4 regions of the Streptomyces sp. NPDC093261 genome follow, and region 3 is predicted to be linked to each of the others. Evidence: riboswitches for the same ligand, from Rfam matches in the RefSeq annotation. Region 3 holds a riboswitch; each other region holds the start of a gene.
The links. A riboswitch is a leader RNA that binds a small molecule or an ion and turns the genes downstream of it on or off. The one in region 3 is predicted to bind S-adenosylmethionine.
Positions count from the first base shown of each region.

Region 1: linked by a shared signal. The riboswitch ahead of ACIP94_RS01880 (aminotransferase class V-fold PLP-dependent enzyme) and the one ahead of ACIP94_RS30145 (LLM class flavin-dependent oxidoreductase) in region 3 are both predicted to bind S-adenosylmethionine.
Region 2: linked by a shared signal. The riboswitch ahead of thrC (threonine synthase) and the one ahead of ACIP94_RS30145 (LLM class flavin-dependent oxidoreductase) in region 3 are both predicted to bind S-adenosylmethionine.
Region 4: linked by a shared signal. The riboswitch ahead of ACIP94_RS31150 (hypothetical protein) and the one ahead of ACIP94_RS30145 (LLM class flavin-dependent oxidoreductase) in region 3 are both predicted to bind S-adenosylmethionine.

Region 1 covers NZ_JBIVNO010000001.1:400,553-408,129, forward strand. Annotated here, with positions in the region: gene ACIP94_RS01860 (NYN domain-containing protein) at 1-951, opposite strand, end outside; gene ACIP94_RS01865 (hypothetical protein) at 986-1,225, opposite strand; gene ACIP94_RS01870 (rhomboid family intramembrane serine protease) at 1,382-2,077, shown strand; gene ACIP94_RS01875 (Lrp/AsnC family transcriptional regulator) at 2,198-2,479, shown strand; gene ACIP94_RS01880 (aminotransferase class V-fold PLP-dependent enzyme) at 2,534-3,895, opposite strand; SAM riboswitch class IV at 4,107-4,223, opposite strand; gene trpD (anthranilate phosphoribosyltransferase) at 4,354-5,418, opposite strand; gene ACIP94_RS01890 (cytochrome bc complex cytochrome b subunit) at 5,553-7,214, opposite strand; gene ACIP94_RS01895 (Rieske 2Fe-2S domain-containing protein) at 7,211-7,577, opposite strand, start outside.
Region 2 covers NZ_JBIVNO010000021.1:106,668-114,244, reverse strand. Annotated here, with positions in the region: gene otsB (trehalose-phosphatase) at 1-414, shown strand, start outside; gene ACIP94_RS32100 (trehalose-6-phosphate synthase) at 488-1,915, opposite strand; gene ACIP94_RS32095 (glucosyl-3-phosphoglycerate synthase) at 2,021-2,983, opposite strand; SAM riboswitch class I at 3,133-3,288, shown strand; gene thrC (threonine synthase) at 3,307-4,587, shown strand; gene ACIP94_RS32085 (MoaD/ThiS family protein) at 4,584-4,859, shown strand; gene ACIP94_RS32080 (cold-shock protein) at 5,311-5,514, shown strand; gene groL (chaperonin GroEL) at 6,028-7,577, shown strand, end outside.
Region 3 covers NZ_JBIVNO010000018.1:125,291-132,867, reverse strand. Annotated here, with positions in the region: gene ACIP94_RS30175 (GNAT family N-acetyltransferase) at 1-130, shown strand, start outside; gene ACIP94_RS30170 (hypothetical protein) at 344-904, shown strand; gene ACIP94_RS30165 (hypothetical protein) at 865-1,653, opposite strand; gene ACIP94_RS30160 (TetR/AcrR family transcriptional regulator) at 1,986-2,552, opposite strand; gene ACIP94_RS30155 (hypothetical protein) at 2,791-2,913, shown strand; gene ACIP94_RS30150 (glutathione S-transferase C-terminal domain-containing protein) at 3,022-3,906, shown strand; SAM riboswitch class IV at 3,995-4,104, shown strand; gene ACIP94_RS30145 (LLM class flavin-dependent oxidoreductase) at 4,505-5,704, shown strand; gene ACIP94_RS30140 (NtaA/DmoA family FMN-dependent monooxygenase) at 5,723-7,099, shown strand; gene ACIP94_RS30135 (NADP-dependent isocitrate dehydrogenase) at 7,226-7,577, opposite strand, start outside.
Region 4 covers NZ_JBIVNO010000020.1:68,327-75,903, forward strand. Annotated here, with positions in the region: gene ACIP94_RS31145 (alpha/beta fold hydrolase) at 1-292, shown strand, start outside; gene ACIP94_RS31150 (hypothetical protein) at 741-1,808, opposite strand; SAM riboswitch class IV at 1,865-1,974, opposite strand; gene ACIP94_RS31155 (DUF3293 domain-containing protein) at 2,133-2,684, shown strand; gene ACIP94_RS31160 (hypothetical protein) at 2,785-2,943, shown strand; gene ACIP94_RS31165 (MerR family transcriptional regulator) at 3,225-3,596, opposite strand; gene ACIP94_RS31170 (SDR family NAD(P)-dependent oxidoreductase) at 3,623-4,390, opposite strand; gene ACIP94_RS31175 (hypothetical protein) at 4,854-5,492, opposite strand; gene ACIP94_RS31180 (GNAT family N-acetyltransferase) at 5,689-6,249, opposite strand; gene ACIP94_RS31185 (hypothetical protein) at 6,374-6,514, shown strand; partial or broken gene ACIP94_RS31190 (hypothetical protein) at 6,617-7,000, shown strand; gene ACIP94_RS31195 (hypothetical protein) at 7,050-7,250, opposite strand; gene ACIP94_RS31200 (transposase family protein) at 7,165-7,577, opposite strand, start outside.

The sequences.
Region 1 (7,577 bases), on a different contig from region 3:
GAGGATGGCGGGATCGTTCTCGGACAGCGCCCGGGCGGCGATGTCCTTCGGCGTCATCCGTCCCGGTTCGACCGCGTCCACGGTCTCCGCGGGCCGCACCGAGACCGGCGGCAGCGCCAGCTCCCGCCGCAGCCCCTGGGCCGCGTCCAGCACGGTGTCGAGCAGCAGCCGTACGCGCATGTCCTCGACGCTGCGCCCTTCGCGCGCCGCCCGGCGCGTGGCCTCCAGGGCGGCCTCCGCCTCGCCGAGCCGTCCCTTGAGCCGCCGCGTCTCGCTCTCGGCGGCGGAGAGCTGCGCCTGGCCCTCGGCGCGTGCGGCCTCGACCTCGCTCCGCACCTTGCGCAGGGCTGCCTCGCCGCGCTTGACATCGCTGAGCGCGGCGCGCAGCTTCCGGTGAAGCGATTCGGCTTCCTTACGGGCCGACTCCAGCTCCCCGCGCAGCCGTTCGGTCTCGGCGCGGGTCTGCTCGCGGGCGGCGCCCAGTTCCGCCCGCAGCCGTTCCAGCTCGGCCCGGTTCTCCTCGTCCGCGCGCTCGGCGTCCGCCCGCTGGGCCTCCTCGCCCGCGGCGGTCACCAGCTTCACCCAGCCCGCCGGGCGCAGTACGTAGGCCGCGGCCGCCACGTCGAGCGGGTCCGCGGCCGGGGGCGGCGAGCCGGAGTCGAGGGCGCCGGTCAGTTCCGGCTGGGCCTCTCTGAGCTTCTCCGCGATCCGTTGCCGGAAGAGCGCGTCGGTCTCCACGGCCGCGGCCATGGCGTTGCCGGCGAACTTGGCCCGACGGTTCGGGGCGAACCGGGCGTACTGCCGCAACTGTGCGGGCAGTTCGGCCAGGGTCAGCCCGCCGAAGCCGTCCGAGACGATCTGCACGACCCGACGGCGCACTCCGTCGGGCAGCGGACGGTCGAGCACCTCAGCGGTGCCGTCGACCGGCTCCCCGCCCGATGTCTCCACCATCCGTCACCCCAATGCCTGTGCGGGGCCGCCTCCGTCAGGAGCCGGCGCCCGGCCTGTCCACGAGCTCCACCTGGTCCAGGGCGTTGCACCAGCGGCAACGCACCGACTCGATGGTCTCACTGACCACGTCGCGCTCCTCGACCGTCGGTTCCCCGGCCAGATCGAGATGCACGTACTCGACCACCTTCGACGAGCGGGTCACGTCGAACCGGGTGAGGTTGCCGCAGAGCGTGCAGCGCCAGCGGGTCGTCTCGGTCGGCAGGGGCACCGTCATCGTGGCTGCTCTTCCTTCTTCCAGTCTCCGTGATGCGCCAGTTTCCCTGGAGCGTGTGGCTCGTAACCCTACGGCCTGGTGGGCGACCGCCGCCTGCTCGTATCACGCGGCGAGGCACTCTGTGCGGATCGGTCCGGTTACGCCATGCTCTGTCCCATGATCAGCACCTGGGGCAGGACGGCCGGGAGGGCGTTGCGGGGACAGTCGGCGCCCGTGACGTACGGACTGATCGTCCTGTGCTGTCTGATCTTTGTGCTGGGGCCGGCCTCGGGCCTGAATCCCGCCTACGGCCGGGGCGAGGCGCTGCTCGCCGCCCAGCGGGCCTATTTCACCCGCTGGGGGGTGGTGCCCGCGGACCTGTTCAGCGGGGCGCCACGGGCCGCACTCACCCCCGCGACGGCGCTGTTCGTGCACGGCAGCTGGGTGCATCTGCTGGGCAACATGCTGTTCCTCTATGTCTTCGGGGCGATGACGGAGGAGCGGATGGGTCATGTGGAGTTCGCCCTGTTCTACGGGGGCTGCGGCTATCTGGCGCTCCTCGGGTACGCGGCGGCCCACGCGCAGTCGGCACAGACCCTGGTCGGGGCCTCGGGGTCGATCTCCGCGGTGCTCGGCGCGTTTCTGTTTCTGTTCCCGGGAGCCAGGGTGACCAGTCTCTTTCCGTTCCTTTTCTTCCTGCCGCTGCGCTTTCCCGCCTGGGTGGTGCTGCCCTTCTGGGCGACCCTCCAGTGGATCGCGGCGGACCGCGCCGCCCAGGGACCGGGCGTCGCCTACCTGGCCCATGTCGTGGGGTTCGCGCTGGGCTTCCTCTACGCCTGGGTGCGCAGACCTGTGCTGGTGCCGCGTCGGTGACCGGACACGGACGTGCCCCGGCGGCGCGGTCCCCGCGCCGCCGGGGCACGTCTGTTGGTGAGCGGTGGAGCAGGTCTTAGAGTGACAGGTCCGAGCGTGCACCTAGGGAGAAGGCCAGCCGTGATCACTGCGATCGTGCTCATCAAGACCAGCGTGGACCGGATCCCGGAGATCGCCGAGTCGATCGCCGCGCTGGACTCCGTCAGCGAGGTCTTCTCCGTCACCGGCACGTACGACCTCATCGCCATGGTCCGGGTGCGGGCACACGACGACCTGGCGGACGTCATCCCGGGCCGGATCAGCAAGATCCCGGGCGTGCTGGGCACGGATACACACGTCGCCTTCCGCACGTACTCCCAGCACGACCTGGAGGCGGCGTTCGCGATCGGGCTCGACAACTAGGCGCCGGGCCGGAACCAGGCGCCGGGCTCGACGGACGTCCACCGGCCGGGGGCCTCAGACCGCCGGAACACAGCGCCCGTCCTGTGTGCGATACGTCCACCGCGCGCCGTGCCGGACCAGCTCCGCGACCGCCCGCACGAACCGCTCCACATGCTCGTCGGGCGTGCCCGCGCCGAAGCTGACGCGGATGGCGTTCAGGGACCGCTCGCCGGGAGCGGCCTCGGGCGCGCCGCACTCGCCCTGGGTCCCCGGGTCGCCGCCCAGCAGGGTGCGCACCAGCGGATGGGCACAGAACAGGCCGTCGCGGACGCCGATGCCGTACTCGGCGGAGAGCGCGGCGGCGAAATGGGAGCTGTTCCAGCCCTCGACGACGAACGAGAGGACGCCGACGCGGGGCGCGTCGTCGCCGAAGAGGGAGAGCACCCTGACCTCCGGGATCTCGGCGAGTCCCTCCCTGACCTTGCGGATGAGGTACCGCTCACGGGCGACGAGCGCGTCGAAGCCCGCTTCCGTGAGGGCCTTGCAGGCCGAGGCGATGGAGTAGGCGCCGATCACATTGGGCGAACCGGCCTCGTGCCGCGCGGCGGTCTCGTGCCAGTCGACGTCCACTCCCCCGTCCGTGCGCCGGGTGACCCTGCGGCTGGCGCCGCCGCCCGCGAGGTAGGGCTCGGCCGCGCGCAGCCAGTCGGCGCGGCCGGCCAGCACCCCGGAGCCGAAGGGCGCGTAGAGCTTGTGGCCGGAGAAGGCGACCCAGTCCACGTCGAGGTCCGCGACCGACACGGGGTGGTGCGGGGCCAGCTGGGCGGCGTCCAGGACGATACGGGCGCCGTGCGCATGGGCGGCCGCCGCCAGCTCGCGTACGGGCCACAGCTCGCCGGTGACGTTGGAGGCGCCGGTGACACAGACGAGGGCCGGTCCGTGGGGGTCGCGGTCCGCGAGGGCGCGTTCCAGGGCCCGTACGGCCCCCTGCGGGGTGCGCGGGGCGTCGAGGACGGTGACCCGGGCGTCCCGCCAGGGCAGCAGCGAGGCGTGGTGCTCGGTCTCGAAGACGAGGACCTGGCAGTCGGCCGGCAGGGCGGCGGCGAGCAGGTTGAGCGAGTCGGTGGTGGACCGGGTGAAGATCACCTGGTCCGCCTCGCGGCAGTCGAGGAACTTTGCGACGGTCCGGCGGGCGTTCTCGAAGAGGTCGGTGGACAGCTGCGACAGATACCCGGCGCCGCGGTGGACGCTGCCGTAGTACGGCGCGTACGCCGCCACGTCGTCCCAGACCCGCTGGAGCGCCGGGGCGCTGGCCGCGTAGTCGAGCGCGGCGTAGGTGACGGTGCCGCCCGTGACGAGCGGGACGCTGACATCCCTGCCCAGAACGGGCAGCGGGGCGCAAACGTAGGGGTCGGCGGCAAGGGTGGAGACGGACATGGGTGCACTCCCGTGAAGGCAGAAGGGATCACCGCGCCGGAGGGCGCGCGCAAGGGCGCGGGCTCGCGTCGACGGCGCGGGAAAAGGGTGAAAAAGGTGAAAAGGGGATGCGGAGGCGGGGCTCTGCGGCCCTAGCGCATTCGCTTGCTCACGGAAGGCTCCCTCGAACGACCAGGACCCCTGGCCCCACGCTCATGCGAAGCGTGCGAGGGGTCCGCGCTTGCCGTGGACCTCGCTGCCCACGACCTGGTCTTCACCCGGGGCACCCCGCCACGGACGGAGGGTTGCCGGACAGCCGGCCGGGGCCGCATGGCTGTCGCTCATGACCTGGGCAGGACGCTACGCGACATGATCGGCCGGCCGCAACACGTGTCCGGATGCCGGGACATACGCCCTGTTTCCCGGCGGCATGCGAAAGGGGGAGCCCGGCCGCGCCGCGCTCCCCCTCGCCCTGGGGCTCATCGGTGGCTTGCGGCCACCCAGCGTTCCAGCGTTCGCTTCGCGGCGCCCGAGTCGATCGACTCCTCCGCCTTCTCCATCCCCGCGCGCAGTTGCCCGGCCAGGGGCGCCCCGGTCGGCTCCAGGGCCACCAGGGCCGCCGCCGAGTTCAACAGCACCGCGTCCCTGACCGGCCCGGTCTCGCCGTCCAGCAGGCGCCGCGCCACATCGGCGTTGTAGGAGGCGTCGGCCCCGCGCAACGCCTCGACCGGCACCCGCTCGATGCCGACGTCCCGGGGGTCGAAGGACTCCTCGGTGACCTTGCCGTCGCGGACCACCCACACCCGGGACGTGGAGGTCGTCGTCAGCTCGTCCAGTCCGTCGTCGCCACGGAAGACCAGGGAGGAGTTCCCGCGTTCGGCGAGGACCCCCGCCACGATCGGCGCCATCCGCGGATCCGCGACACCCACCGCCTGTGCCTTCACCCTGGCCGGGTTGGTCAGCGGGCCCAGCACGTTGAACGTCGTACGGATCCCGAGCTGCCCACGCGCCGCGGCCACATGCCGCAGCGCCGGGTGGAACCTCACCGCGAAGCAGATCGTGATCCCGGCCTCCTCGGCCACCTCGGCCGTCCGTCGCGGGGTGAGGTCCAGATTGATGCCGAGCTTCTCCAGCACGTCCGAGGAGCCGGACGCGGAGGACGCGGCCCGGTTGCCGTGCTTGACGACCTTCGCGCCCGTGCCGGCCACCACGATCGAGGACATCGTGGAGATGTTGACCGTCTTCGCGCCGTCGCCGCCCGTACCGACGATGTCGACCGCCGGACCCGGTACCTCGATCACATTCGCGTGCTCGTACATCGCCCGCACGAGCCCGGTGATCTCCTCGACCGTCTCGCCCTTGGCCCGCAGCGCGACGACGAAGGCGGCGATCTGCGCGTCCGTCGCCTCGCCGCGCATGATGCGGTCCATCGCCCAGGCCGTGTCGTCCACGCTCTGGTCGTGGCCGTCCAGCAGCGCGTTCAGCACCCGGGGCCAGGAACGGCCCGCCGCGGTGTCGCCTCCAGCGGGGTTCACAGCGCTCATAAGCCGCTCCTGGGTCGGTGTCCCGCTCGGGACACATTTCTCGAACAGGTCCACCCTATCCAGCCCAGGGCACGGCAAAGGGCCCCGTCCGGCATGGACGGGGCCCTTCGACCGTGGCGTGGCGCGCGCAGCGATCAGTGGTGGCCGTGGCCGCTCGTGATCTCCTTGTACTCCTCGACCGTGGGCTTGGGGATCTGGCTGTCCTCCCCGTAGTAGGCGTTGCTCAGCCTGGCACGGAGCTTCTCCGAGCCCCTGACCTTCCGCTCGACACCGTTCTCGTCGACCGTCGGGCCGATCTCGGCCGGCTTGTACTGCTCGTGCGCCGTGAGCGTGTGCAGCTGCTCCTGGCTGAGCGGCTCGTGGACCTCGATGAACTCACCGTGCGGCAGCCGCTTGATGATGCCCGACTCACGGCCGTGCAGCACCTTGTCGCGGTCGCGGCGCTGGAGGCCGAGGCAGATCCGCTTGGTGACGACGAACACGAGCACCGGCACCACGAAGAAGGCGATGCGGACGAACCAGGTGATCGCGTTGATCGACAGGTGGAAGTGCGTGGCCCAGATGTCGTTGCCGCCGGCGAGCAGCAGCACGAAGTACCAGGAGATCCACGCGACACCGAAGGCCGTACGCGTCGGCGCGTTCCGCGGGCGGTCCAGGATGTGGTGCTCGCGCTTGTCGCCGGTGATCCAGGACTCGATGAAGGGGTAGACACCGATGGCGACCAGGACCAGCGGGAAGATCATCAGCGGGACGAACACGCCCAGGACGAGCGTGTGGCCCCAGACGTTGATCTCCCAGCCCGGCATCGTACGGATGAGACCCTCGGAGAAGCCCATGTACCAGTCGGGCTGGGCGCCCGTGGAGACCTGGTCCGGGCGGTAGGGGCCGATGGCCCAGATCGGGTTGATCTGCGCGATCGCCGCGATGGCCGCGATGACACCGAAGACCAGGAAGAAGAAGCCTCCGGCCTTGGCCATGTAGACCGGCAGCAGCGGCATGCCGACGACGTTGTTGTTCGTCTTTCCGGGACCCGCGAACTGCGTGTGCTTGTGGTAGAAGACCAGGATCAGGTGGCCGACCACGAGACCGAGCATGATGCCCGGCAGCAGCAGGATGTGGATCGAGTAGAAGCGGGCCACGAAGTCGCCGCCCGGGAACTCGCCGCCGAAGAGGAAGAACGACAGGTAGGTGCCGACGATCGGCACGGACAGGATCGCGCCCTCCATGAAGCGGACACCGGTGCCGGAGAGCAGGTCGTCCGGAAGCGAGTAGCCGGTGAAGCCGGTGAACATGCCCAGGACGAACAGCAGGAAGCCGAACAGCCAGTTGATCTCACGCGGCTTGCGGAACGCGCCCGTGAAGAACACGCGCATCATGTGCACGAACATGCCGGCGAGGAAGATCAGCGCCGCCCAGTGGTGGATCTGCCGGATCAGCAGACCGCCGCGCACGTCGAAGCTGATGTGCAGCGCCGAGTTGAACGCCTCGCTCATCAGCTGGCCCTGCAGGGGCACGTAACTGCCGTGGTACACCACCTCGTTCATCGAGGGGTGGAAGAACAGCGTCAGATACACACCCGTGAGGATGATGATGATGAAGCTGTAGAGGCAGACCTCACCCAACATGAACGACCAGTGGTCGGGGAAGATCTTGCGCAAGTTCGACTTGGCCAGGGAGTAGATCCCCAGGCGGCCGTCGGCCCAGTCGGCGACGCGCTCGCCGGCCGGTGCCCTTCCGCGCGAAGCGCCCGCCGCGTCAGCGGCAGACCGACTCGTGTTGCTCGATGAAGTGCTCATCCGCGCTCCCAGAAAGCAGGACCGACGGGCTCTTCGAAGTCGCTGAGCGCCTCGAGGTAGCCGTCCGCGTTGACGCCGATGCGCAGCTGCGGCAGGGCGTGACCAGCCGGGCCGAAGATGACCCGGCCACCGTCGGAGAGGTCGAAGGTGGACTGGTGGCACGGGCAGAGGACATGGTGCGTCTGCTGCTCGTACAGGGAGATCGGGCAACCGACGTGGGTGCAGATCTTCGAGTAGGCCACGATGCCCTCGTGGGACCACGAGAGTTCCTTCTTGTCCTTGATGTTCTCCGGCTGGAGCCGGACGAGCATCAGGGCGGCCTTCGCGATCTGCTTCTGGAAGTCCTCGTTGGTCTCCTCCAGG
Region 2 (7,577 bases), on a different contig from region 3:
AAGGGGCGCGCAGTCGCCGTGCACACCCGCCGGGCCGACGACCCGCAGGCCGCCTTCGAGGCCCTGCGCGAACCCCTCACCGACCTCGCCACCCGCCACGGCCTGATCGTCGAGCCCGGCCGTCTGGTCCTGGAGCTGCGCCCCCCGGGCATGGACAAGGGAGTGGCCCTGTCGGAGTACGTCCGCGAGGTCGGCGCCGGAGCGGTCATGTACGTGGGGGACGACCTCGGTGACCTCCCGGCCTTCGCCGCCGTCGACAAACTCCGCTCCGACGGCGTACCCGGCCTGCTCGTGTGCAGCGGCAGCGAGGAGGTCACCGAACTGGCCGAGCGGGCGGACCTCGTGGTCGACGGCCCGGAAGGCGTCGTACGACTGATGTCCGCTCTCGGGGCCCATATGACGGACCGCCCCTGAGGGCCCTCGTCACACCGGTTGCCGGACCGCCCCCGCCGAGGGGCGGTCCTCAGCCGTCCGGTGCGGGCGGTCCTCAGCCCTCCAGCGCGGCGAGCTGATCCAGGAACCAGCGGGCCGGAGGCAGTGCCGTGGCCTGGGCGGACAGTCGCTTGGTGCGCTCGCCGCGTTCCGCCGGACCCATCGACAGCGCCTCGTGCAGCGCCTGTGCCGTGCCCACGATGTCGTACGGGTTCACGGTCACCGCGTCCTCGCCCAGCTCCTCGTACGCCCCCGCCTCCCGTGAGAGCACCAGCGCGCAGCCCTCGTCGGAGACCACCGGGACCTCCTTGGCGACCAGGTTCATGCCGTCCCGGATGGGGTTCACCAGGGCCACGTCCGCCAGCCGGTAGGCGGCGAGCGACCGGGCGAAGTCGTCCTTGACGTGCAGTTCCACCGGGGTCCACCCGGGGGTCCCGAAACGCGAGTTGATCTCCGTCGCCACCCGCTGGACCTCTGCGGTGTAGTCGCGGTAGACGGCCAGGTCCTGCCGGGACGGGTAGGCGAAGGCCACATGGACGACCCGTTCACGCCACTCCGGACGAGACCGCAGCAGTTCCTCGTACGCCAGCAGCCCGCGCACGATGTTCTTCGACAGCTCCGTGCGGTCCACGCGCACGATCGACTTGCGGGGCCGGCCGTCGGGGGCCGTGCCGATCTGCGCCCGCAGGGTCCGCATCCGCTCGTCCACATCCGGCCGGTGCGCCCGCTCGCGCAGGAACTCGGCGTCGGCGCCCAGCCCGTGGACGCCGATGCGTGTGCCCGAGAGGGTGTCCGGGCCGAGGACCGCGCGGCAGCAGTCCGTGAACGCGTCCGCCCATCGCTGGGTGAGGAACGCCGCCCGGTCCGCGCCCAGGATCCCGCCGAGCACCTGAGCGGCGATGTCGTCGGGCAGCAGGCGGAAGTACTCCGGGGGCGCCCACGGCGTGTGAGAGAAGTGGCCGATCCGCAGATCGGGCCGCAGCCCGCGGAGCATCCGGGGGGTCAGGGTGAGGTGGTAGTCCTGGACCAGGACCGCCGCGCCCTCGGCCGCCTCCTCGGCCAGCGCCTCGGCGAAGGCCCGGTTGTATCGCTCGTACGCCGCCCACTGCCGCCGGAACTCCGCGTCGAAGACCGGCTCCAGCGGTGTCTGGTACAGCATGTGGTGCACAAACCACAGGACCGAGTTCGCGATGCCGTTGTACGCGTCGGCGTGCACCCGCGCGTCGATGTCGAGCATCCGTACGCGCTGGCCGCCGGTGTCGGCCGGGTCGAGCCTGCCGCCCGTGCGCCGTACCGCCTCCCGGTCGCTGTCGTTCAGCGCCGAGCAGACCCACACCGCGTCGGTGTCGGGGCCGATCGCCGACAGGCCGGAGACCAGTCCGCCCCCGCCGCGCTTGGCGGTGAGCTGACCTGTCTCGTCCAGCGCGTATGAGACCGGACCGCGGTTGGACGCCACCAGAACGGAAGCCGCATTCGAAGCCATGCCACGAAACCTAGCCCGAGGGGAAAACGCTCAAACGTTCCCTTCGGCCGTCTGCGGAGCCGTATACAACGGGGGCGTCGGGGGCCCGGTCCTCCGGGCCCGGCCTCAGGCCGCCCACCGGTTCGCGTACTCCGCGATCTCCGCCATCGGCGGCCGTTCCGCCGTGTCCACCGAGTACGTCCGTGGCTCGAACCCGCCCTCGACACGTTCGAACTGGGTGAGGGCGGGGCGGACCAGATGGCCGCGGGCCAGCCGCAGCTGCGCGGTGCGGTAGATCGCCGCGGCCATGCGGCCCAGCGCCTGGCCGTCCTGGTGGCGGTGCAGCCGCACCCCGACGTCGACCTGGGCCAGGGCGTCCAGGCCCACCAGATGCAGGGCGTCGACCAGCATCCCCAGCTCCACTCCGTACCCGACCGGGAACGGGAGGCGTTCCAGCAGGGAGCGGCGGGCGGCGTACTCGCCGCCGAGCGGCTGGACGAAACCGGCCAGCTGCGGCCAGTGCATATTGAGCAGCGGCCGCGCCATCAGCTCGGTGACACGGCCGCCCTGGCCCGCCGCCGTGCCGGTCTCACCGGGCAGGGCCAGCGGCCGGTCGTACATCGCCTTCACGAGGTCCACGTCCGGGTCCGTGAGCAGCGGGCCCACGATCCCGGAGACGAAGTCCGAGGAGAACTCCCTCAGGTCGGCGTCGACGAAGCAGATGATGTCCCCGTGGGTGACCAGCAGGGAGCGCCACAGCACCTCCCCCTTGCCGGGCACGGCCGGGACGCGCGGCAGGATGGCGTCGCGGTGCACCACCGTCGCCCCGGCCGCCGCGGCGACCTCGGAGGTGCGGTCGGTGGAGCCCGAGTCGACGACGACGATCTCGTCGACGAGCGGTACCTGCCGCATCAGGTCGTGGCGGATGACGGCGACGATCTCGCCGACCGTCTCCTCCTCGTCGAGCGCGGGCAGCACGACACTGACCGACGAACCCGAGGCGCGTTTGGCGGCCAGGATCTGGTGGAGTGGGCGATCGGTCACGGACCAGGAGCGGGTGCTCAGCCAGCGCTCGACTTCTTCCAGCACAGCCTGCGACTCCTTCCATGGAGTGATCCATCTCGCGGTTCGGACGACTATCTCAAGTGTCCTGGCCTTCGGTTACAGTCTTGAACAACGCCGGTGACCATCGCATGTCGTGGGTCGCCGCCGCTCGTAGCAGTGAAACAACCGCATACAGCTCATCCAGAGGGGCAGAGGGACACGGCCCGATGAAGCCCCGGCAACCCTCCAGCCGGTTCTCGTAGATCAGTGCGATCGTCTTCGCGAGGCTCCCGGCTAGGGAAGGTGCCAAATCCGTCTCACGGCGAGATGCGTCGTGAGGAAGATGAGGAGAAAGGGCCTCGCCTGACATGGCTGTGCAGACAGTTGTAAGCAGCACCGACTCCGTGAACCTCGGACCCGCCGCGGCCCTGTCCTGCCGGGAGTGCGGCCATCGGGTGCCCCTCGGCCCGGTCTTCGCATGCGAGGAGTGTTTCGGCCCGCTGGAGATCGCGTACGACTTCTCGGGCTACGACACCGAGGAACTGCGGAAGCGGATCGAGGCGGGCCCCGCGAACATCTGGCGCTATGCGCCGCTGCTGCCGGTCCCGGCGGACGTCGCCGACAAGCCGAACCTGAACCCCGGCTGGACCAAGCTGGTCAAGGCCGACAACCTGGCGCGCGAGCTGGGCGTGACCGGCGGGTTGTATGTGAAGGACGACTCCGGCAACCCGACCCACTCCTTCAAGGACCGCGTGGTCGCCCAGGCGCTGGAGGCGGCGCGCGTCTTCGGCTTCACCACCCTTTCCTGCTCCTCCACCGGCAACCTGGCGGGGGCTGTGGGCGCCGCGGCGGCCAGGGCCGGCTTCCGCTCCTGCGTCTTCATCCCGCACGACCTGGAGCAGGGCAAGGTCGTCATGGCCGCGATCTACGGCGGCGAGCTGGTCGGCATCGAGGGCAACTACGACGATGTGAACCGCTTCTGCTCGGAGCTGATCGGCGACCCGGCCGGCGAGGGCTGGGGCTTCGTCAACGTCAACCTGCGTCCCTACTACGCGGAGGGGTCCAAGACCCTGGCGTACGAGATCGCCGAGCAGCTGGGCTGGCGGCTGCCGGACCAGATCGTGGTCCCGATCGCCTCCGGATCCCAGCTCACGAAGATCGACAAAGGGCTTCAGGAGCTGATCAAGCTGGAGCTGGTCGAGGACCGGCCGTACCGGATCTTCGGGGCGCAGGCCGAGGGCTGCTCGCCGGTGTCGACCGCGTTCAAGGCGGGCCACGACGTCGTACGGCCGCAGAAGCCGGACACCATCGCCAAGTCGCTGGCGATCGGCAACCCGGCGGACGGCCCCTATGTCCTCGACATCGCGCGCCGCACCGGCGGGGCCGTGGAGGATGTGACGGACGCGCAGATCGTGGACGCCATCAGGCTGCTCGCCCGCACCGAGGGCATCTTCGCGGAGACGGCGGGCGGTGTGACGGTGGGCGTGACCCGCAAGCTGGTCGAGAGCGGTGCGCTCGACCCGACGAAGACGACCGTCGTCCTCAACACCGGCGACGGCCTCAAGACCCTGGACGCGGTGGCGGGCACCGGCCTCACCGCGACGATCCGTCCGACCCTGGACTCCTTCCGAGAGGCTGGCCTCGCATGAGCGTGACCGTTCGCATCCCCACCATCCTGCGCACCTACACCGGAGGCCGGGCCGAGGTCGCGGCCGAGGGCGGGACCCTCGCCGAGGTCATCGCCGACCTGGAGAAGAACCACACCGGCATCGCCGCCCGTGTCCTGGACGACCAGGGCAAGCTGCGCCGCTTCGTCAACGTGTACGTCAACGACGACGACGTCCGCTTCGAGCAGGGCCTCGAGACGGCGACCCCGGACGGCGCGGGCGTCTCCATCATCCCGGCGGTGGCGGGAGGCTGACGGCAGGTCATCCCCACGCGATCGTTACCCTCGGTAGGGCCGAACACCGAGAGTTCATCGAATTGCCCCCTCCGCGAGAGAAGCGGAGGGGGCAATTCTGCATGGTTGAGCGCGGTACAGTTGGGGAACCCGCTCCCGGTTTCCCGGTCGCACAACCGGAGTCCCTGCCGCCCGCCCGACAAGAAGCAGCCAAAGTGGGCAGGGGTTTTGCGCCATCCATTCCTTTTGTCGGGCCCGACTTGCCCTGAATTCGGGTGAATTCTTCGTACATTCCCGACCGGTCATGCCCGGAATTCTCGTCCGATTGACCTGTTGCACAGGGCAGTTGGACAGATACATTCAGCCGCGGTCGACGCGTTCCGGCGCACGCCCCCAACCGTTGGGGGGTGAGGTCTGACCCGGATCCGCGAAGTGTGGATCTGTGCAAGGGCCAGTAATAGGGGAGTTAGGCATGGCTCAGGGCACCGTCAAGTGGTTCAACGCGGAGAAGGGGTACGGCTTCATCGCGGTCGACGGTGGTGCGGATGTATTCGTCCACTACAGCGCGATTCAGATGGACGGCTACCGCACCCTGGAAGAGGGTCAGCGGGTCGAGTTCGAGATCTCGCAGGGTCAGAAGGGGCCGCAGGCGGACATGGTCCGTCTGGCCGGCTGAGATTGCGCGCCGACGACTGAACTGTTCGACGTGTCGAGGGGCTCGTATCCCGTAGGGGTGCGAGCCCCTCGGTCTGTCCGGGGCCGGTGGGACGGGTGCGGCGGGGCGTGTGGGGAGCGCGGGGCGCTGGGGGCGCTGGGGGTGCGCGGGGCGCTGGGGGCGCGCGGGCGAGGGTGTGTGTGCGCCGCCCGGCGGGCTCGCTTCGGGGGTGCGCGCCGTGTCCATCCGTCACCCGGCGCCACCCCCGACGGGCGCGCTTCGGGGGTGCGCCCGGTGTCCATCCCCCACCCGCCGCCACCCCCGACGGGCCCGCTTTGCGGGCAGCGCCTTGCACTCGACCGGGGCGAGTGCTAATCATTGGCGTTAGCACTCTGAAGGTGAGAGTGACAAAGAAGGACCGGGTCGGTGAGGCCGCGGGCCGGGTGGGGCAAGGAACCTCCGGCCGGGGCCGTCCGTCGCGGGCGCGGGCGCGGTCCGAAGTAATCACCCCCAGTCCTGGGAGGACCACTTCACATGGCCAAGATCATCGCGTTCGACGAGGAGGCACGGCGCGGCCTCGAGCGCGGCATGAACCAGCTCGCGGACGCCGTCAAGGTGACCCTCGGCCCCAAGGGCCGCAACGTCGTCCTCGAGAAGAAGTGGGGCGCCCCCACGATCACCAACGACGGCGTCTCCATCGCCAAGGAGATCGAGCTCGAGGACCCGTACGAGAAGATCGGCGCCGAGCTGGTCAAGGAAGTCGCCAAGAAGACGGACGACGTCGCCGGTGACGGTACGACCACGGCGACCGTGCTCGCCCAGGCGCTGGTCCGCGAGGGCCTGCGCAACGTGGCCGCGGGTGCCAACCCCATGGCTCTGAAGCGCGGTATCGAGAAGGCCGTCGAGGCCGTCTCCGCCGCCCTGCTGGAGCAGGCGAAGGACGTCGAGACCAAGGAGCAGATCGCCTCCACGGCCTCCATCTCCGCCGCCGACACCCAGATCGGCGAGCTGATCGCCGAGGCCATGGACAAGGTCGGCAAGGAAGGCGTCATCACCGTCGAGGAGTCGCAGACCTTCGGTCTGGAGCTCGAGCTCACCGAGGGCATGCGCTTCGACAAGGGCTACATCTCGGCGTACTTCGCCACCGACATGGAGCGTATGGAGGCCGTCCTCGACGACCCGTACATCCTGATCGCCAACTCCAAGATCTCCTCGGTCAAGGACCTGCTCCCGCTGCTGGAGAAGGTCATGCAGTCGGGCAAGCCGCTGCTGATCATCGCCGAGGACGTCGAGGGCGAAGCGCTCTCGACCCTGGTCGTCAACAAGATCCGCGGCACCTTCAAGTCCGTCGCCGTCAAGGCCCCGGGCTTCGGCGACCGCCGCAAGGCCATGCTCGGCGACATCGCCATCCTCACGGGCGGCGAGGTCATCTCCGAGGAGGTCGGCCTCAAGCTGGAGAACGCGACCCTGGACCTCCTGGGCCGCGCCCGCAAGGTCGTCATCACCAAGGACGAGACCACGATCGTCGACGGCGCCGGCTCCCCGGAGCAGGTGCAGGGCCGCGTGAACCAGATCCGCGCGGAGATCGAGAACAGCGACTCCGACTACGACCGCGAGAAGCTCCAGGAGCGTCTGGCGAAGCTGGCCGGCGGCGTGGCCGTCATCAAGGCCGGTGCCGCCACCGAGGTCGAGCTCAAGGAGCGCAAGCACCGCATCGAGGACGCCGTCCGCAACGCGAAGGCGGCCGTCGAGGAGGGCATCGTCGCCGGTGGTGGCGTGGCCCTGCTCCAGGCCTCCCAGGTCTTCGAGAAGCTGGAGCTGGACGGTGACGAGGCCACCGGTGCCGCCGCCGTCAAGCTGGCGCTCGAGGCCCCGCTGAAGCAGATCGCCGTCAACGCCGGCCTCGAGGGCGGCGTCGTGGTGGAGAAGGTGCGCAACCTGACCCCGGGTCACGGCCTGAACGCCGCGACCGGCGAGTACGTCGACCTGGTCAAGGAAGGCATCATCGACCCGGCGAAGGTGACCCGTTCCGCCCTGCAGAACGCCGCCTCCATCGCCGCGCTGTTCCTCACCACCGAGGCCGT
Region 3 (7,577 bases):
CCTGGGGATGCGCATCGTGCCGGTCTGCCCCTATGTGGCGAAGTTCCTGAAGAAGCACGAGGAGTTCTCCGACATCACCGACCCGGTGACGCCCGAGGTCCTCGACTGGCTGGAGCGGGAACTCGGCTGACCGCCGCGCCGCCCGGCCCCGGCCGGGCGGCCTGTCCACACAGCGCACGCCCTTGTGCCCGCAGTGCACAGCCTCCCCTCACCACTCGTCCCGCGCGTCGACCGTGATTTTCGTGGAAGCAGCTGAGCCGCCGCAGCCGCCATTCCGGGGAAACGGTCGCACGGTGATGGGAACGGCAAGAGTGATGCGTGAGAATTCCACGCTCCGGTCGGTGTGTGTTCGACTCGCGCTCGCCGATTCCCGCAAAGACACGATCGAGGTGTTGCTGTGGAGAAATGGACCAGCCGTGAGGACGAACGACTTCTTACCGGAAAAGGCAGGTACGTCGCCGATATCCGAGTGCCCGGATGCCTGGACGCCGCGTTTGTGAGAAGCGACGTCGCGCACGGCGTGCTGCGCGAGGTCGACTGCACGGCGGCCCGTGCCGTCCCCGGAGTCGTCGGCGCCTGGTCCGCGGGGGATCTGCCTGAGCTGCCCCCGTCCGCAGGGCCCTCGCGCGCCCGGGGCGCCGGCTGGCCGGGCCGATCGGCGCCCCCGGCACCGAACACCGGGCTGTACCACGGCCGCCACGGTGCCCGCATCGCCGCCGCGCCCCCGGCGCGGCCGGGAACAGCCCCCGAGGGCCGGAATCGCGCGAGCACGGACCGGGACAGCCCCCGAGGGCCGGAATCGCGCGACCACGACCCGGGACAGCCCCCGAGGGCCGGAATTGCCGGTGACCCGGCGGTGCCGCCTTACGCGGCGGCCGTGTCGCGCCGCGACACCGCCAGATAAGTCACGAAACCGAGGATGGCCGCCGTCCAGGACAGGGTGACCGGGCCCAGGCCCCAGCCCAGACCGCCACGGCTGTGACCGAGGGCCATCCAGTCGGCGATCGAGGCGCCGAGCGGGCGGGTGATGACATACGCGGCCCAGAACGCGGGCACCGCGCCCAGCAGGCCCCCGCGGTGGGCGACGGCCGGGACGCAGATCGCGATGGCGTACAGGACGACGGAACCGAGGTAGCCGAGGCCGATGGTGGCGGTCAGGTCGCCGGCCGCCGTGCCGAGGGCGAACGTGGCCAGGACCGCCGCCCAGTAGAACGCCTCGCGGCGACGGGAGTCGATGCTGTGGATGGACAGGGTCCGCTCGCTCGTGTACCAGAGGGCGAAGACGGCGGCCAGCGCCACCATGAAGAGAGGCGTCGAGAGCGTGTAGGGGACGCCGAGGCCCACGTGCAACACGTCCGCGGCCATCGTGCCGAACACACTGACCATGACGATCGCGGTCCAGTAGATCCAGGCCACATACCGGCGCACGGCGAACTGCGCGGCCAGCGACACCAGCAGGGCCAGACCGCCCAGACCGACGGCCGGGACGGGGCCGAGCAGGTGCGCGAGAAAGTCGGATGCGGTCTCGCCCATGCCTGTGGTGAGAACCTTGATGATCCAGAAGTAGACGGTCACCTCCGGCACCTTGTTCGCCATGCGGCGGGGCGCGGTGCGGGAGGGCGGCCGGTCATCAAGGACGTGCTCTGTGGTCATGGCTCGCACCATGACATGCCCAAGCGCCGTTCTCCCAGCCTCCTTTGCCATTGTTTTGGGGCTTCTGGTGCATGAGTTGCCACAGGGGCGCCCCTGCCTGAAAGCAACCTGAACATATGAGGGAAAGGGCTGGTCAGCGGTGTGCGAGGACGGGTAGGAAGGAGGGATTCACCGCAGGGTGACGCCGGCCCTGGAGGGGCGTCGGCCGATCAGGGCGGCGGGCCGGGGAGGCGTCACCGTCGTGACTCGCGTGTGATCAGTCACACACTCCTCGTGTGTCGCAGAACGGACGGAATGGGGCGCCCCGCCCGTCGGCCCCTCCGCGGCCCGCGTCAGTAGTGGGTGATCCCCGCCGCCAATGTCCGCGTCCAGGGAGCCTCCACCTCGTCGGCCCCCATCGACACGATCAGGTGGCACAGCATGCCCATGGCGAAGAAGTCCTGGATCTGCCGTTCGCTGCCGCCGGACGCGCCGCGGACGTACTCCACCAGCCGGGCGTACCCCTGCCGGACGGCCTCGCGCACCGCGGGCTCCGAGACGGCCGCCGCCTGTGCGTGGAGCTGGATCAGCATGAGGTCGTTGTTGCTGATGAGCTTGGCGTAGGAGTCCCCCATGGCCGAGAGCACCACCTCGGGGGAGCTTCCCCCGGCCTCGGCCGCCGCCTGTTCCAGGCTCGCCCGCACCTGGACGAAGCAGTGCTCGACCACGGCGACGAACAGCAGCTCCTTGTTGGGAAAGAGCCGGTAGACGTACGCCTGGGAGATGCCGGCCGCCTTGGCGACCTCGGCCGTGGTGGTGCCGAAGTAGCCGCGCGCGGCGAACGCCCCGATCGCGGTACGCAGCACGGTCTCGCGGCGTTCCTCGGCGGTGGACAACTGGCGCGGGCGATCCTTTTGCATGTGAGTACTCAATCAGTCACACTTTGGGGGTGTCAAGGTTTCCCGGACCGGTCCTGCCGTCACCCCGGCGGTCTTCGGCGTCTGGGGCAGCAGCCCGCGCAGTGGGTCGCGCTTCCTGGTGGCCGACCATCTCCAGGACGGCTGGGCGGCGCTCTCACTCCGTGAACCACCCTCTTGACGCGGGCCGGAGCCCGATCGACACTCCAGTAGGAGTTTCCTAGTGGACAGGTAGGGAAGCATGGGACGCCTGGAGCCGGTCATCGGCCGTGTGCACCGCACCCGCCGGCGTTCCCTCCTTCTGACCTCCCGCCGTCACATCGACCTGCTGCGTGTGTGCAGCGCGTCCGGCCCCCTGCGCTGAAACGGCGGTGGCGGGCCCGCGCCGCACCCCGCCCCCTGGTCGGGCAGCGCCGCTCGCCCCGGGCCGCCGCCCACCGCGCCCTCGCGCGACCGAACCCCTGGGAGAGACATGTCCGCCCATGCCCTGACCGCACTCCCGCCCGCCCATCCCGCCCCCGCCTTCCGGGGCAGGATCGGCCGCGACGCCCGCAGCGGCCACTACGCCGTACCGCGCCGCTACCGACTCCACCTGTCCCTGGCCTGTCCGCGCTGTCTGCGGATCGCCGTCACCCACAGCCTGCTCGGCCTCGACGGCATCGTCCCCGTCACCCTGCTGCCCGCGGTGCCGGACGGACCCGGCGGCGAGCACTCCGCCCTGCGCCCGCTCTACGAGGCGAGCGCCCATCGCTACTCCGGACCAACCGTGGCACCGGTGCTCAGCGACGACTGGTCGGGCCGGATCGTCAGCACTCACGCCCCCGACATCATGCGGGACCTGGCACGCCGCTTCGGCGCGGGCCGCCCCGTGCTCCACCCGCAGGGCGCCGACGCGGAGATCGAGGGGGTCCGGCGCCTGTGTGCGCTGGGCATCGACGCGGCCGCCCAGCGCGCCGGACGTGCCGACGCCGATGACGCGGACCGGGACGCCGCGCTCACCTCACTGCTGTGCGCCCTGAGGTCACCGGAGGGCCGGCTGGCCCGCCAGGAGTATCTTCTGGGCGACCAACCCACCGTGGCCGACGTGGAGTTGTGGGTCGCACTGGTGCAACTCGACACCGTGCACCGCTGGCACCTCGACGCCGCCGCCGTGCAGCGTGTCGCCGGCCATCCGCACCTGTGGGCGTACGCCCGCCGGCTGGCCGCCCACCCCGCCTTCGGTCCGCACCTCGACCTCGACGGGATCGCCCGCCGGCATCACGCGCAGTGCCGCGGACTGGAGGCCGCGGGCGCGGCCGTGCAGATCCTCGACTGGGCGGCGCACATCCCCAACGGCGCGACGACGGGCTCCCGTTGACCGGCGGGCCGGCGCTCCCGTGCGTGTATCACCTGATGGACGTGCGTGAACAGCGCTTCGGGCGCCTGTCTTGACCTACGGTCAGAAAGGTCATGAGCGTCAGCGACAAGCCCTGGCTTGCCGACCGGCAACCCTCGCTCCGCGGTGGGGTGCCCCAGGTGACGACCCGACCGGATGACGTTTCGGTAAGCGCGTGGCCCCACGGGCCGGAAGAGTGACGGTGGCAGTGATGTACGCAGCTTCGAGGACAGCCGTTTCGCGGCCCCGGGGCTGCGTCCTGCTGTGCGCGAACCGTTGCGTCGATCTTCTGCGCGTCAACAGCGCGCTCTGTACCGCCCCGGGCTCCGCCCGCTGTCACGGCTGACGGCGTTTCCCCTCCCCGACGCGCACCATCGCCGCGGTGCGCCCACGTTCCCGTCCCGGTCCCGTGCGCCTCCCTCGCCCCCTCAGCCCCGGCGGCCCCTGCCGCCGGGCCGTGCGGTGGCGCGCGCCGCCCCGGGGCGTCCGACTCCGCTGGAGCCGGCTTCCCGCCCCCGCCGTGCCCCGCTCGCGCGGGGGCCGGCGCTCTCGATACGGACATCCAGGAAGGCACCCACTCGTGTCCTCAACCTCTCCTTCGCCCCTGCACCTCGCCGTGGCGCTCGACGGCACCGGCTGGCACCCCGCCTCCTGGCGCGAGCCGGAGGCCCGCCCCCGGGACCTGTTCACCGCCGGCTACTGGGCCGGCCTGGTCGCCGAGGCCGAGCGTGGTCTGCTCGACTTCGTGACCTTCGAGGACGGGCTCGGCCCCCAGTCGTCGCACCTCCTCGACCCGGACGAACGCACCGACCAGGTCCGCGGGCGCCTCGACGCCGTCCTGATCGCCGCCCGTGTCGCCCCACTGACGCGCCACATCGGGCTGGTGCCGACCGTCGTGGTCACCCACACGGAGCCGTTCCACATCTCCAAGGCCATCGCCACCCTCGACTACGTCAGCACCGGCCGTGCGGGCGTGAGGGTCCGAATCAGCGCGCGCCCGAACGAGGCAGCCCACTTCGGCCGCCGCACCCTGCCCCGTATCGACGCCTACGACAGCCCCGGCGCACGGGAGCTGGTGACCGACCTCTTCGACGAGGCCGCCGACCATGTCGAGGTCGTGCGCCGGCTCTGGGACAGCTGGGAGGACGACGCGGAGATCCGCGATGTGGCCACCGGCCGGTTCATCGACCGCGACAAGCTCCACTACATCGACTTCACGGGCCGCCACTTCAGCGTCAAGGGCCCCTCGATCACCCCCCGCCCGCCCCAGGGCCAGCCCCTCGTGACCGCGCTCGCCCACCAGACCGTGCCGTTCCGGCTCGTCGCCCGCTCCACCGACCTCGGCTATGTCACCCCGCACGACGCCGCGCAGGCACGCGCGATCGTCGCCGAGGTCCGGACCGAGCAGGCCGCAGCCGGACGGGCGGAGGCGCCGCTGCACCTCTTCGGCGACCTGGTCGTCTTCCTCGACGACACCCCCGCCGAGGCCGCCGCCCGCCGGGAGCGCCTCGACGCCGCCGCCGGAGAGCCGTACACCGGCGACGCCCGGATCTTCACCGGCACACCCGCCCAACTCGCCGACCTCCTCCAGGAGTTGCGGTCGGCGGGGCTGACCGGCTTTCGGCTGCGTCCCGCCGTCGCCGGGCACGACCTGCCGCGGATCACCCGCGGTCTCGTCCCCGAACTCCAGCGCCGCGACGCGTTCCGCACCGCGTACGACGCCACCACCCTGCGCGGGCTGCTGGGGCTCGCCCGCCCCGCCAACCGCTACGCCGCCTGAGCCGGAAGGACACCCACCATGAGCAAGCCGCTCAAGCAGATCCACCTCGCAGCCCACTTCCCAGGCGTCAACAACACCACCGTGTGGAGCGACCCGAAGGCCGGCAGCCATATCGAGTTCAGCTCGTTCGCGCACTTCGCGCGGACCGCCGAGCGGGCCCGGTTCGACTTCCTGTTCCTCGCCGAGGGGCTGCGCCTGCGCGAACAGGAAGGAAAAATCTACGACCTGGACGTCGTCGGCCGCCCCGACACCTTCACCGTGCTCGCCGCACTGGCCGCGGTCACCGAGCACCTCGGCCTGACCGGCACCATCAACTCCACCTTCAACGAGCCCTACGAGGTCGCCCGCCAGTTCGCGAGCCTCGACCACCTCTCCGGCGGACGCGCCGCCTGGAACGTGGTCACCTCCTGGGACGCCTTCACCGGGGAGAACTTCCGCCGCGGCGGCTTTCTGCCGCAGGAGGAGCGTTACTCGCGCGCCAAGGAGTTCCTCGCCACGGCGAACGAACTCTTCGACTCCTGGGACGGCGGCGAGATCGTCGCCGACCCGGCGACCGGGGTCTTCCTGCGTGACGCGAAGGCCGGAGCCTTCGTCCACCACGGCCGGCACTTCGACATCCACGGCCGGTTCAACGTCCCGCGCAGCCCCCAGGGCCGCCCGGTGATCTTCCAGGCGGGTGACTCCGAGGAGGGCCGCGAGTTCGCCGCATCGAGCGCCGATGCCATCTTCAGCCGGCACGCCACCCTGGAGGCGGGCCAGGCCTTCTACACGGACGTCAAGGGCCGCCTGGCCACGTACGGCCGTCGCCCCGACCAGCTGCTCATCCTGCCCGCCGCGACCTTCGTCCTCGGCGACACCGACGCCGAGGCCGGGGAACTGGCCCGCGAGGTGCGCCGGGCGCAGGTCAGCGGGGCCACCGCGATCAAGCACCTGGAGTTCGTCTGGAACCGCGATCTGTCCGCCTACGACCCTGACGGCCCGCTCCCGGACATCGACCCCCTGCCCGGCGAGAACACCATCGCCCGCGGCCGTGCCCAGGTGCGGATGTACCGCGATCCGCCGGCCACCGCGCGGGAGTGGCGGGAGCTGGCCGCCGCGCACCACTGGTCGATCCGGGACCTGGTCATCCACACCGGCAACCGCCAGACCTTCGTGGGCTCCCCGGCCACCGTGGCGCGGGACATCGACGCCTTCGTCCAGGCCGACGCGTCCGACGGCTTCATCCTCGTCCCGCACATCACCCCGGGCGGACTCGACGCCTTCGCCGACACCGTGGTCCCGCTGCTTCAGGAGCGCGGTGTGTACCGCACGGAGTACGAGGGCACGACCCTGCGCGACCACCTGGGGCTGGCCCACCCCGACGCCGGGGCACCGGCCGAGCAGGCGGCGTCGTAGCGCCCGCATCGCAACCGGGTCCCGGCCCGCGGGCCGCGACCGGGCTCCGAGGACACGACCGCCCCGGCCGGATCCGATCCGGCCGGGGCGGTGGTCACACCGGTGCGGGTGCCGCGCGGACCCCGCTTACGCGAGCGAGGTCAGCAGCTGGTTCCAGGTCTGCGAGGGACGCATGACCTCGGAGGCCTTCGCCGGGTCGGGCTGGTAGTAGCCGCCGATGTCGGCCGGCTTGCCCTGGACGGCGATCAGCTCGTCGACGATCTTCTGCTCGTTGGCGGTGAGGGTCTCGGCGAGCGGGGCGAACGCCTTCGCCAGCTCCGCGTCGTCGGTCTGCCGGGCCAGCTCCTGCGCCCAGTACAGGGACAGGTAGAAGTGGCTGCCGCGGTTGTCGATGCCGCCGACGCGACGGGTCGGGGACTTGTCCTCGTTGAGGAAGGTCGCCGTGGCGCGGTCGAGGGTGTCGGCGAGGACCTGGGCG
Region 4 (7,577 bases), on a different contig from region 3:
CTCGCCCTCTATTGCACCGCTTCTGAGGCAGTCCCGGACCCCCGCGATGCTGATGATCGCCGAGTGCTCCTCCCAGGTCCGTCAATGGGAGACCACCGTTCTTGCCAATGACCCCGCCATCCAGCGCACGCAGTACATGCCCGGAGTCGGACACCACATGTGGAACGGCCTGGACGACAACAACGACCGAGCCGCCGCCGTCATCACTGCGTTCCTTCAGGACAAGCCAGCCCCCCTGCCGAACTACCCGACCCGCGACGAGATCGCGACCTTCCTGCGTGATCACAAATGATGACGTTGTAGCCCGTTGCGATGTGTCGGCCTCATGTCAGTGAGAACGTGGACTGCTGACCCTGATGGAGCGGTCACTCGCTGCTGTGGACGGGCGGGCAGAGAAGTGACCGTGCAGGATCACGGCGAGCTCGTTGCCGAGTACGGGACGAGGTTCACCAGGACCTCCATCTATCGCCGCCATGACGACGAACCGGGTTGGCGCTGGGCCCGATCCGGCGGGCCGTCCCGCGCGGCCCCCATGCGTGTTCCGTCTGATCCGGCCGCCGAGGCCATCGCCCGCCTTCCCGAGGGTGCCCCACCTGGTCAGGCCCCATGCCGAGGAACCGAGGGGCACGGCGAACTCGGGGCATGTTGCACACTCGGGCGGCACAGCTGCTCGCTCTCCGCCCTTCGGCTGGACGGAAACAACAGGGCACAGGACACCGCAGCCTGGGGCCGTCAGTCGGTCACAGCTGGGCCAGAGGCACGTGGCAGCGTGTCCAGCCGACGCTCCAGTCGCCGTCGAGCGGGGTGTAGCCGGCCTCCCGCACCCGTTCCGTCGCCTGTTCCAGGTGGCTCCGCAGTTCTTCGAGACTGCCGCTTCCCACCTCCTTGCTGCCGGAATCCAACTCCAGCTGGAGGTACATGACGTTGTCCTCTCCCCGGTGCTCCGCAGAGAACTCGACGGTGTAACAGCCGTTGCTGCCCTGGCTGTAGATGTGCACGTAGTGCTGCGTGATCTCGTCCGGATCGAAGCCGTACTCCTCGAACACTTCAAGGGTCTCGTACGGCGGGTCCGTGACGTCGCACGAGCTGCACCACCACTGGACCTGCCACGGACCGTCCGGGGCCCACCCCTCCGTTTCCAGCCTTGCCTGGGCGAGTTCGGTGAGGGTGGTGAGCGTTTCGAACCAGTCTCCGTCGGTGTCTGCGGTGACGTCGCCGCCCAGGTGATGGGCCGACTCCTTCGCCGTTCCTTCGGCGAAGTCGTCCACGACCGTCAGAACGCAGCCCGTGTCCTCCTGGTACTCCACCTTCGCGTACCGCCGCTTGCCCTCCTCGTCTCCACGGCGGTTGCCGGGCATGCCTCCGTCCGTCCGGGCATCTGTTCCATCGGCCTCCTCGCCCTCCGCCGATACCAGGTCCGGCTCCCGAGGCCCGACGGGTGCGAGCCGGCGAGGATTGAGGCAGACCGACTCCAACCGTGCCGTTCCGATACGGCTGTTGATCAGCGAGCCGGGAACATGCCCCCTCTGGTTGACAGCACGTGCCTGAAGGGAGCCGTCCTCGCTGCGGTAGAAGGCGACGTCGAATCCGCTGTCGAGCCACTGGCCGAAGACCTCGTCAGTTCCTGGCAGGCCGGAGCTGCTCACCTCGGCCGTGCAGAACAGTGCCCGGGCGGCGTCGAGGCCGATGGTCAGCAGGCCCGCGCGGCCCGGCTCCGCGACTGCGGACCTGGCGGACTCGGGTGCCGGCTCAGGCTTCTGGGTCTGCCGCCCCATCGGCACTTCGGGGATCGCGTCGGAAACGGGCACGGGCGGTCAACCTTCCGGAGTCGATGGACCCCGGTAGTGCACGTCCACACCCCGGTGATCTGCGGTTTCCCAACGCACCGCGCGCTGGGCTGGTCGTCACCCGGGGCATCCGCGGCGAGCGGGATGTCGTCCAGCAAGCCGAGGCTTGACGCCGGAACTCGCGACCGGGCGCGAAGGTAGCACCCGTGCGGATTTTGCACAATGTGATCCACAACGCTGGCCCCTTGCCCGGTGGTGTGGCATAGTTCCGCCCGGTCACGACGCCGATCGCGCCGAGGACCGGCTCCCACGGCCCTGTGGGAGCGAGCACCGATCTCCCTGCCGGTGGGTAAGGGGGTCCTTCGTCCACAGGAGGGCCTCATACAGGTCACTGACGCTGCGACCACACCCCCGAACTGGGATCTCTACGGGCGGACGGTCCTCGATATCCGATTCCCGGACCGGACGGTACGGGTCGCACCGCGTCCGCGGGGCACGGCCGAGGGCCCTTTCCCCGACCTCCCCGGACCTGCCGGAACCGCCGCCCTCCACGTCGTCACGGCGTGCGACCCCTGCGGCCGTCCCGCCCTCGCCGCGGACAACGCCCGCGCTCAGGCCGTGCTCCTCGACGAACTTGACCGGCGAGGGCTCGCGTGGTGGCCCGCAGCGGGAGGTGATGCGCACGGCACACACATCGAGCAGAGCGTCGCCATCGCCGGCTTGAGCGACTCGGCGGCACGTGAACTGGGACGGTGCCTCCGCCAGGACGCGGTCTTCGCCCGGACCCCCGGTGCCTGGCATCTGCTGTCCTGCGACGGCGGCGTGACGGACGTCCAGGGATGGACGGCGTTCACCTCCAACAGGGGTCGGAGCTTCGTCACTTGGCCGACCGCCTGACGGACCCGCGACCGGACGCCGAAACAACAGCACCAGGAACAGGAAAACGATGGGCATGTACCCCATGCGCACCCCAGAGCGTTGCCCCCGATGCGCCAGGGTGCTCTCCGGACCACCCGCCGAGCGGGTCAAGGCCGACGGTTTCCCCGCAGAGGTGACCTACGAAACCGACCCCGTGTGCGGTGCGCGCTGGCATGTGTGGGACAAGACCTCCCCGCTGCGCCACTTGGCCCGCCCCCACGTGGACGGCACAAGCTGACGTCACGATGCTGGAGCCGTACGCCCGCACCGACGTCGACGCGGTCGCCCAGCGTGCCCCTGCCGCCCGCTGCCAGGACCAAACCTCTGCCCGGCGTTCCGGCGGGTGCTCTGTCGTATGGAAGAGCGGGCCTCAACGTCCCTGCTGGCGCCTGACACTGGCGACCTCGCGTAATCGAGAGTCGCGTATTCCTTGGCTGGTGAGGGCTCATGGCCACCGTGAGTGGCCGTGGGGAGGGTAGCGACTCCAGGTTCCTCCGGCTTCTGCGACGAGGCAGACGTTCAGGCCACTGGGCGGATCCGGCCACCGGTTGTCTGTCGCAACGCGGCTTCCAGCCGGTCCCGGGCCTCGGTCTGGGCAGCGATCCGTTCGTTGAGGACCGCCAGTCGTTCCAACGCGACCTGCAGGCCCTTGTCCGAGGGCGGTGCGGCGGCCACATCGCCGTCCAGGCACGGCAGGAACACCCGCACGTCGTCCAGAGTGAGCCCCGCGGCCAGCAGGTAGCGGATATTGCGGACCCGCACCACCACCCGCTCGTCGTAGATGCGGTAGCCGTTGGAGGCCCGCTGCGAGGAGATCAGCCCGGCCTGCTCGTAGTGCCGCAGCGCACGGGCGGTTGTCCCGGTCGCCCTGGCCAGCTCACCGATCCGCACCCATCCCACCTCCCGGGCTACTCCTATCACGCCACGACCGCTCCGCCGTCGACTGGGAGTACTACGCCGGTGACGAACGACGCGGCCGGTGCGGCAAGTTGGGTGACTGCCCAGGCCACCTCCTCGGGGCGGCCGATCCGGGCCAGTGGGGTGTGCGCCAGCTGCCACTCCCGCACCGCTGCCATCCGCTCCGGCGTCAGGCCCTGGTGCTCGCCGATGGGTGTGTCGATCGCGCCGGGGGCGACCGCCACCACCCGGATCCCGCGGGGTGCCAGCTCGACCGCCCAGCTGCGGGTCAGCAGCTCCAGAGCTGTCTTGGTAGCTGCATAGACCGAGCTGCCGGGCCAGGCCCGCTGCCCCACCGACGTACTGACATTGACGATCACCCCGCCCGACTTCTCCAGAAGCGGCAGCGCGACCTGGGCCAGCAGGATGGGGGCGACGAGGTTGGTGGCAAGCTGAGCTGTGATCATCTCCGGCGTCAGCGTGCCGATGGCGCCGCTGCGCACGATGCCTGCGTTGTTGACCAGTACGTCCAGCCGACCGTGTGTCTCCAGCACGACCCGGATGATCCGATCCGGCTCGCCCTCGGCGGTGATGTCGGCGGTCAGCGGTGTGATCCGGTCGTGCCCGGCTGCGGTCTCCTTGAGGGGCTCGGCCCGCCGCCCGATCGCGACCACCTGGGCGCCCTCAGCGGCGAAGGTGCGGGCGGTGGCCCGGCCGATCCCGGTGCCGGCTCCGGTGACGGCGACGATCCTGCTGCTCTGCTGCGCGGTGCTGTTCATGCCGGTCATCGTGCAACCCTGCCGCCAGCGGCAAGGTCAAGCAGCGCCTGACGGGTGGTTGTCACCGCCGGTGGTCACCGGGGGCATAGTGACGCCAAGTTCCTCCGGCCGCTTCGGCGATCCGGGTGGTGTGGTCGTCGTTGTAGCCGAGCATCTGGTCGATCACCGGGGCCGGTGCCTGGAGGACGAGTTGACGGATCGCCGCTGTGCGTCCTGGCCGAGTCGGGAAGCCGAGACGGCGGAGCCGAGGTCGCCAGAGCTTCCGGGGTCATGGGTTGTCCGGCCCGGCGGCCGGGGAAGAGCCATCGGGCATCGGGATTGGTCGCGGTCTTGGTGTTCGGCCGCTGGCCCAGGTAGTCCAGCAGCATTCCGTCGAACGGGGCGGGAACGGGCGACGGTGGGTCGCCGAGCCGGACGAGGACCTTTCCGTCCTTGTGCTGGACGTCGTCGGTGCTGAGTCTGGAAATCCGAGTCAGGGGCTGTGCGTAGAGAAGGACAAGCACGGCGGCCACGCGGTCCTGGAGCGGGATGTCGTCACGGTTGACGAGTTGTCGCAGTAGCGCGAGTCGCTGGTGCTGGGTGATCGGTGCGGGATTGTCAGTCGAGCGGTGCGGGAGGGTGACAGCGGCCATGTGGTTGGAGCGCATGGCCCAGCGGATGAAGGTGTGGGTCGCGAGACGTCCTCCGCCACCGGCCTGCACACCTTCGACCACGCACCCGACGGGCTGCCATCTTCCAGCTCTGAGCGCCTAGCCTTCGCAGGGTCGCTGAACACCAGGGACCAGTGCTCGAGTTGGAGCCGGGCCTTGAGGAGTACCTCGGCGCCGGCGGCCAGGTGGAGGACGGCGTACTTCAGGTCCCGGGCGCTGACCCGTTCGGTGCCAGCCTCCAGGTGCTCGACCACGCTGACCAGGTAGTCCAGGCCGTTGCGGACCGGCGGGAAGTACACCTCGCTACCGGGGTGTTCGACCTCGCGCCCCGGGTCGTACGTCCGGGCCTCCGGGACGCCCGGTCTCCGCCGGCTGCCGGGTACGGCGACGTGCACGCCGAACTGGTCGGTCCACACGTCGCTGTTGGACTCGCTCGGCTGGGCGTCGTCCCTGGGCGCCATGGTCTTCCTCCGTCCTGAGCGCCATCGCCACGTCGGACGGCCACTCCCCGCCATGCCGGACGACTTCCTCGGCGAGGCGGGGGCGCTGCAGTAACCATGGTGACGACACCTTCTGCGCCATCTTCGCAACCGCTGATTCCGGTTCCAATACTCCCCACGGGCCGTTGCGGACCGAAAGGTGCGGCCAGTCTCTCTTTTAGCGGCTGGCAGTCGGGGGCCACTCGCGGCGGAGGAGGCCAAAGACCCAGGAGTCGGAGACGTCCCCGTTGACGACGCAGTCCTCGCGGAGGGTGCCTTCGCGGACGAAGCCGAGCTTCTCCAGGACCCGAGCGGACGCCACGTTGCGGGTGTCGGTCTCGGCTTGGACGCGGTTCAGGTCCAGGGTGTCGAACGCCCACCGCAGGACGGCGTGCGCGGTCTCCGTGGCGTAGCCGTGGCCCCACGCTGTCGCGTCGAAGACGTAGCCCAGGGACGCGCTACGGAAGTCCGGGTTCCAGCTGGTCAGGCCGCACCAGCCGATGAACGCGCCGTCGGAGACGCGGTCGACGGCCAACCGCGCTCCCGTGCCTTCCTCCTCGATCGTCCGGCAGGTCGCGATGAAGCGCTGCGCGCGGGCCGGTTCGGTCCAAGGCGGGGAGTCCCAGTAGCGCAGCACGTTGGCGCTGCTGTGCAGCGCGTAGAGCGGTCCCGCGTCGGCGTCGGTGAACGGCCTCAGTCGCAGACGGGCGGTGTGCAGCTCGGGGGTGGGCAAGGTCATGCGGAGCATCCTGCCCCGTCGCGCTCGCCCTGACCATCTGTTTGTCCGGACGGCCGGGGCGCGTACGCCCCCCGCTGACGCCGGACGCGCCGCATGGGCAGTGAGCTCGCAGTACCTTGCCGGCATGGCGAGCAAACGGCGGCCGTACTGGCGCACCCTCGAAACGCCGACCACCGTTGCCGCCCCGCCCGCCCGACAGGGCGAGGACAGGGGTCATGGCAGCCTGGTCAGCCGCAGGCCGCCCGTCGAGCGGTCGGCACGGTAGGCGGCACCGTACTGGCGGGCGAACCGGTTAACCTCGGCGCGAACCGGCCATCGAACGCAGGTAGGAGACGTAGGCCACCGAGGCGATCTGCTCCTCAGTCAGATGCGGAACCCACAGGCTGCCGAGCTGGCGCACGGCGCGCACCCTGTCGGCCAGGCCCGCGGCTGGTGGTACACAAAGGGGGCGAAGGCGCACACGGCGGGGGCGGCTTCACGCTGGTGTGTCGGACAGTTCGGATCTCGGACGATACCCGGCGCCGTCGTGGTGGCCGCTACGCCTGCTCTACCGTGCGATGACCGTTTGCGGCTGTCGGTGGATCGTCTGGTGTCAGGTGGTTGCGCCGTGCTCGGCTCTCCGATCGGCCAGGCCCTGTCCCCGGTGCTGCACCGCGCCGCCTACACCGCGCTCGGCCTGGACTGGCGCTACCGCGCCATCGACTGCACCCCCGGCCGGCTCGCGGCTTTCCTCGCCAGCCTGGACGACGGCTGGGCCGGGGCCGTTCACGCGCGCCGCCGTCCCCGTGCTCCACGAGGTCTCACAGACGGTGAAGGCCACCAGCACCGCCGGCACCGTCACTATCCGCGACGGCCGGCTCCTCGGGGAGAACGCCGACGTCGACGGCACGCTCCAGGCCCTCCGCGACGCCGGGATCACCCGGGTGGAATCGGCGTGCGTGCTCGGGGCGGGCGCGACCGCCGCCACCGCCCTCGCCGTCCTGCACACTCTCGGCTGCCATGACGATCTCCAGCCCGTGCTGCCCCACCCGGATCGGGTCGGCGGCATGGGTCACCGGCGGCTGAGGTCTCGGTGTCCCACGCGGTTACCGGGACGACGCCCTCACCGGCCTCACCCGCGGTCGCGGCCTTGCCTCCGCGGCAGCGGGAAGTCGTGACGCCGCCAAAAGACGGCGGGGTCGCAGCGTCGTTGGGCGTGCGACCCCGAGCCGGGCCCCCGGGATACAACGCGTCGCCGTCGATGCGGCCCAGCAACCGCCGTACTGTCGCTTGCGCAGGCAGGCGCCGCTTCGAGAACAGCGGATTGGGTTCTACTCCAAGGTGTTCCA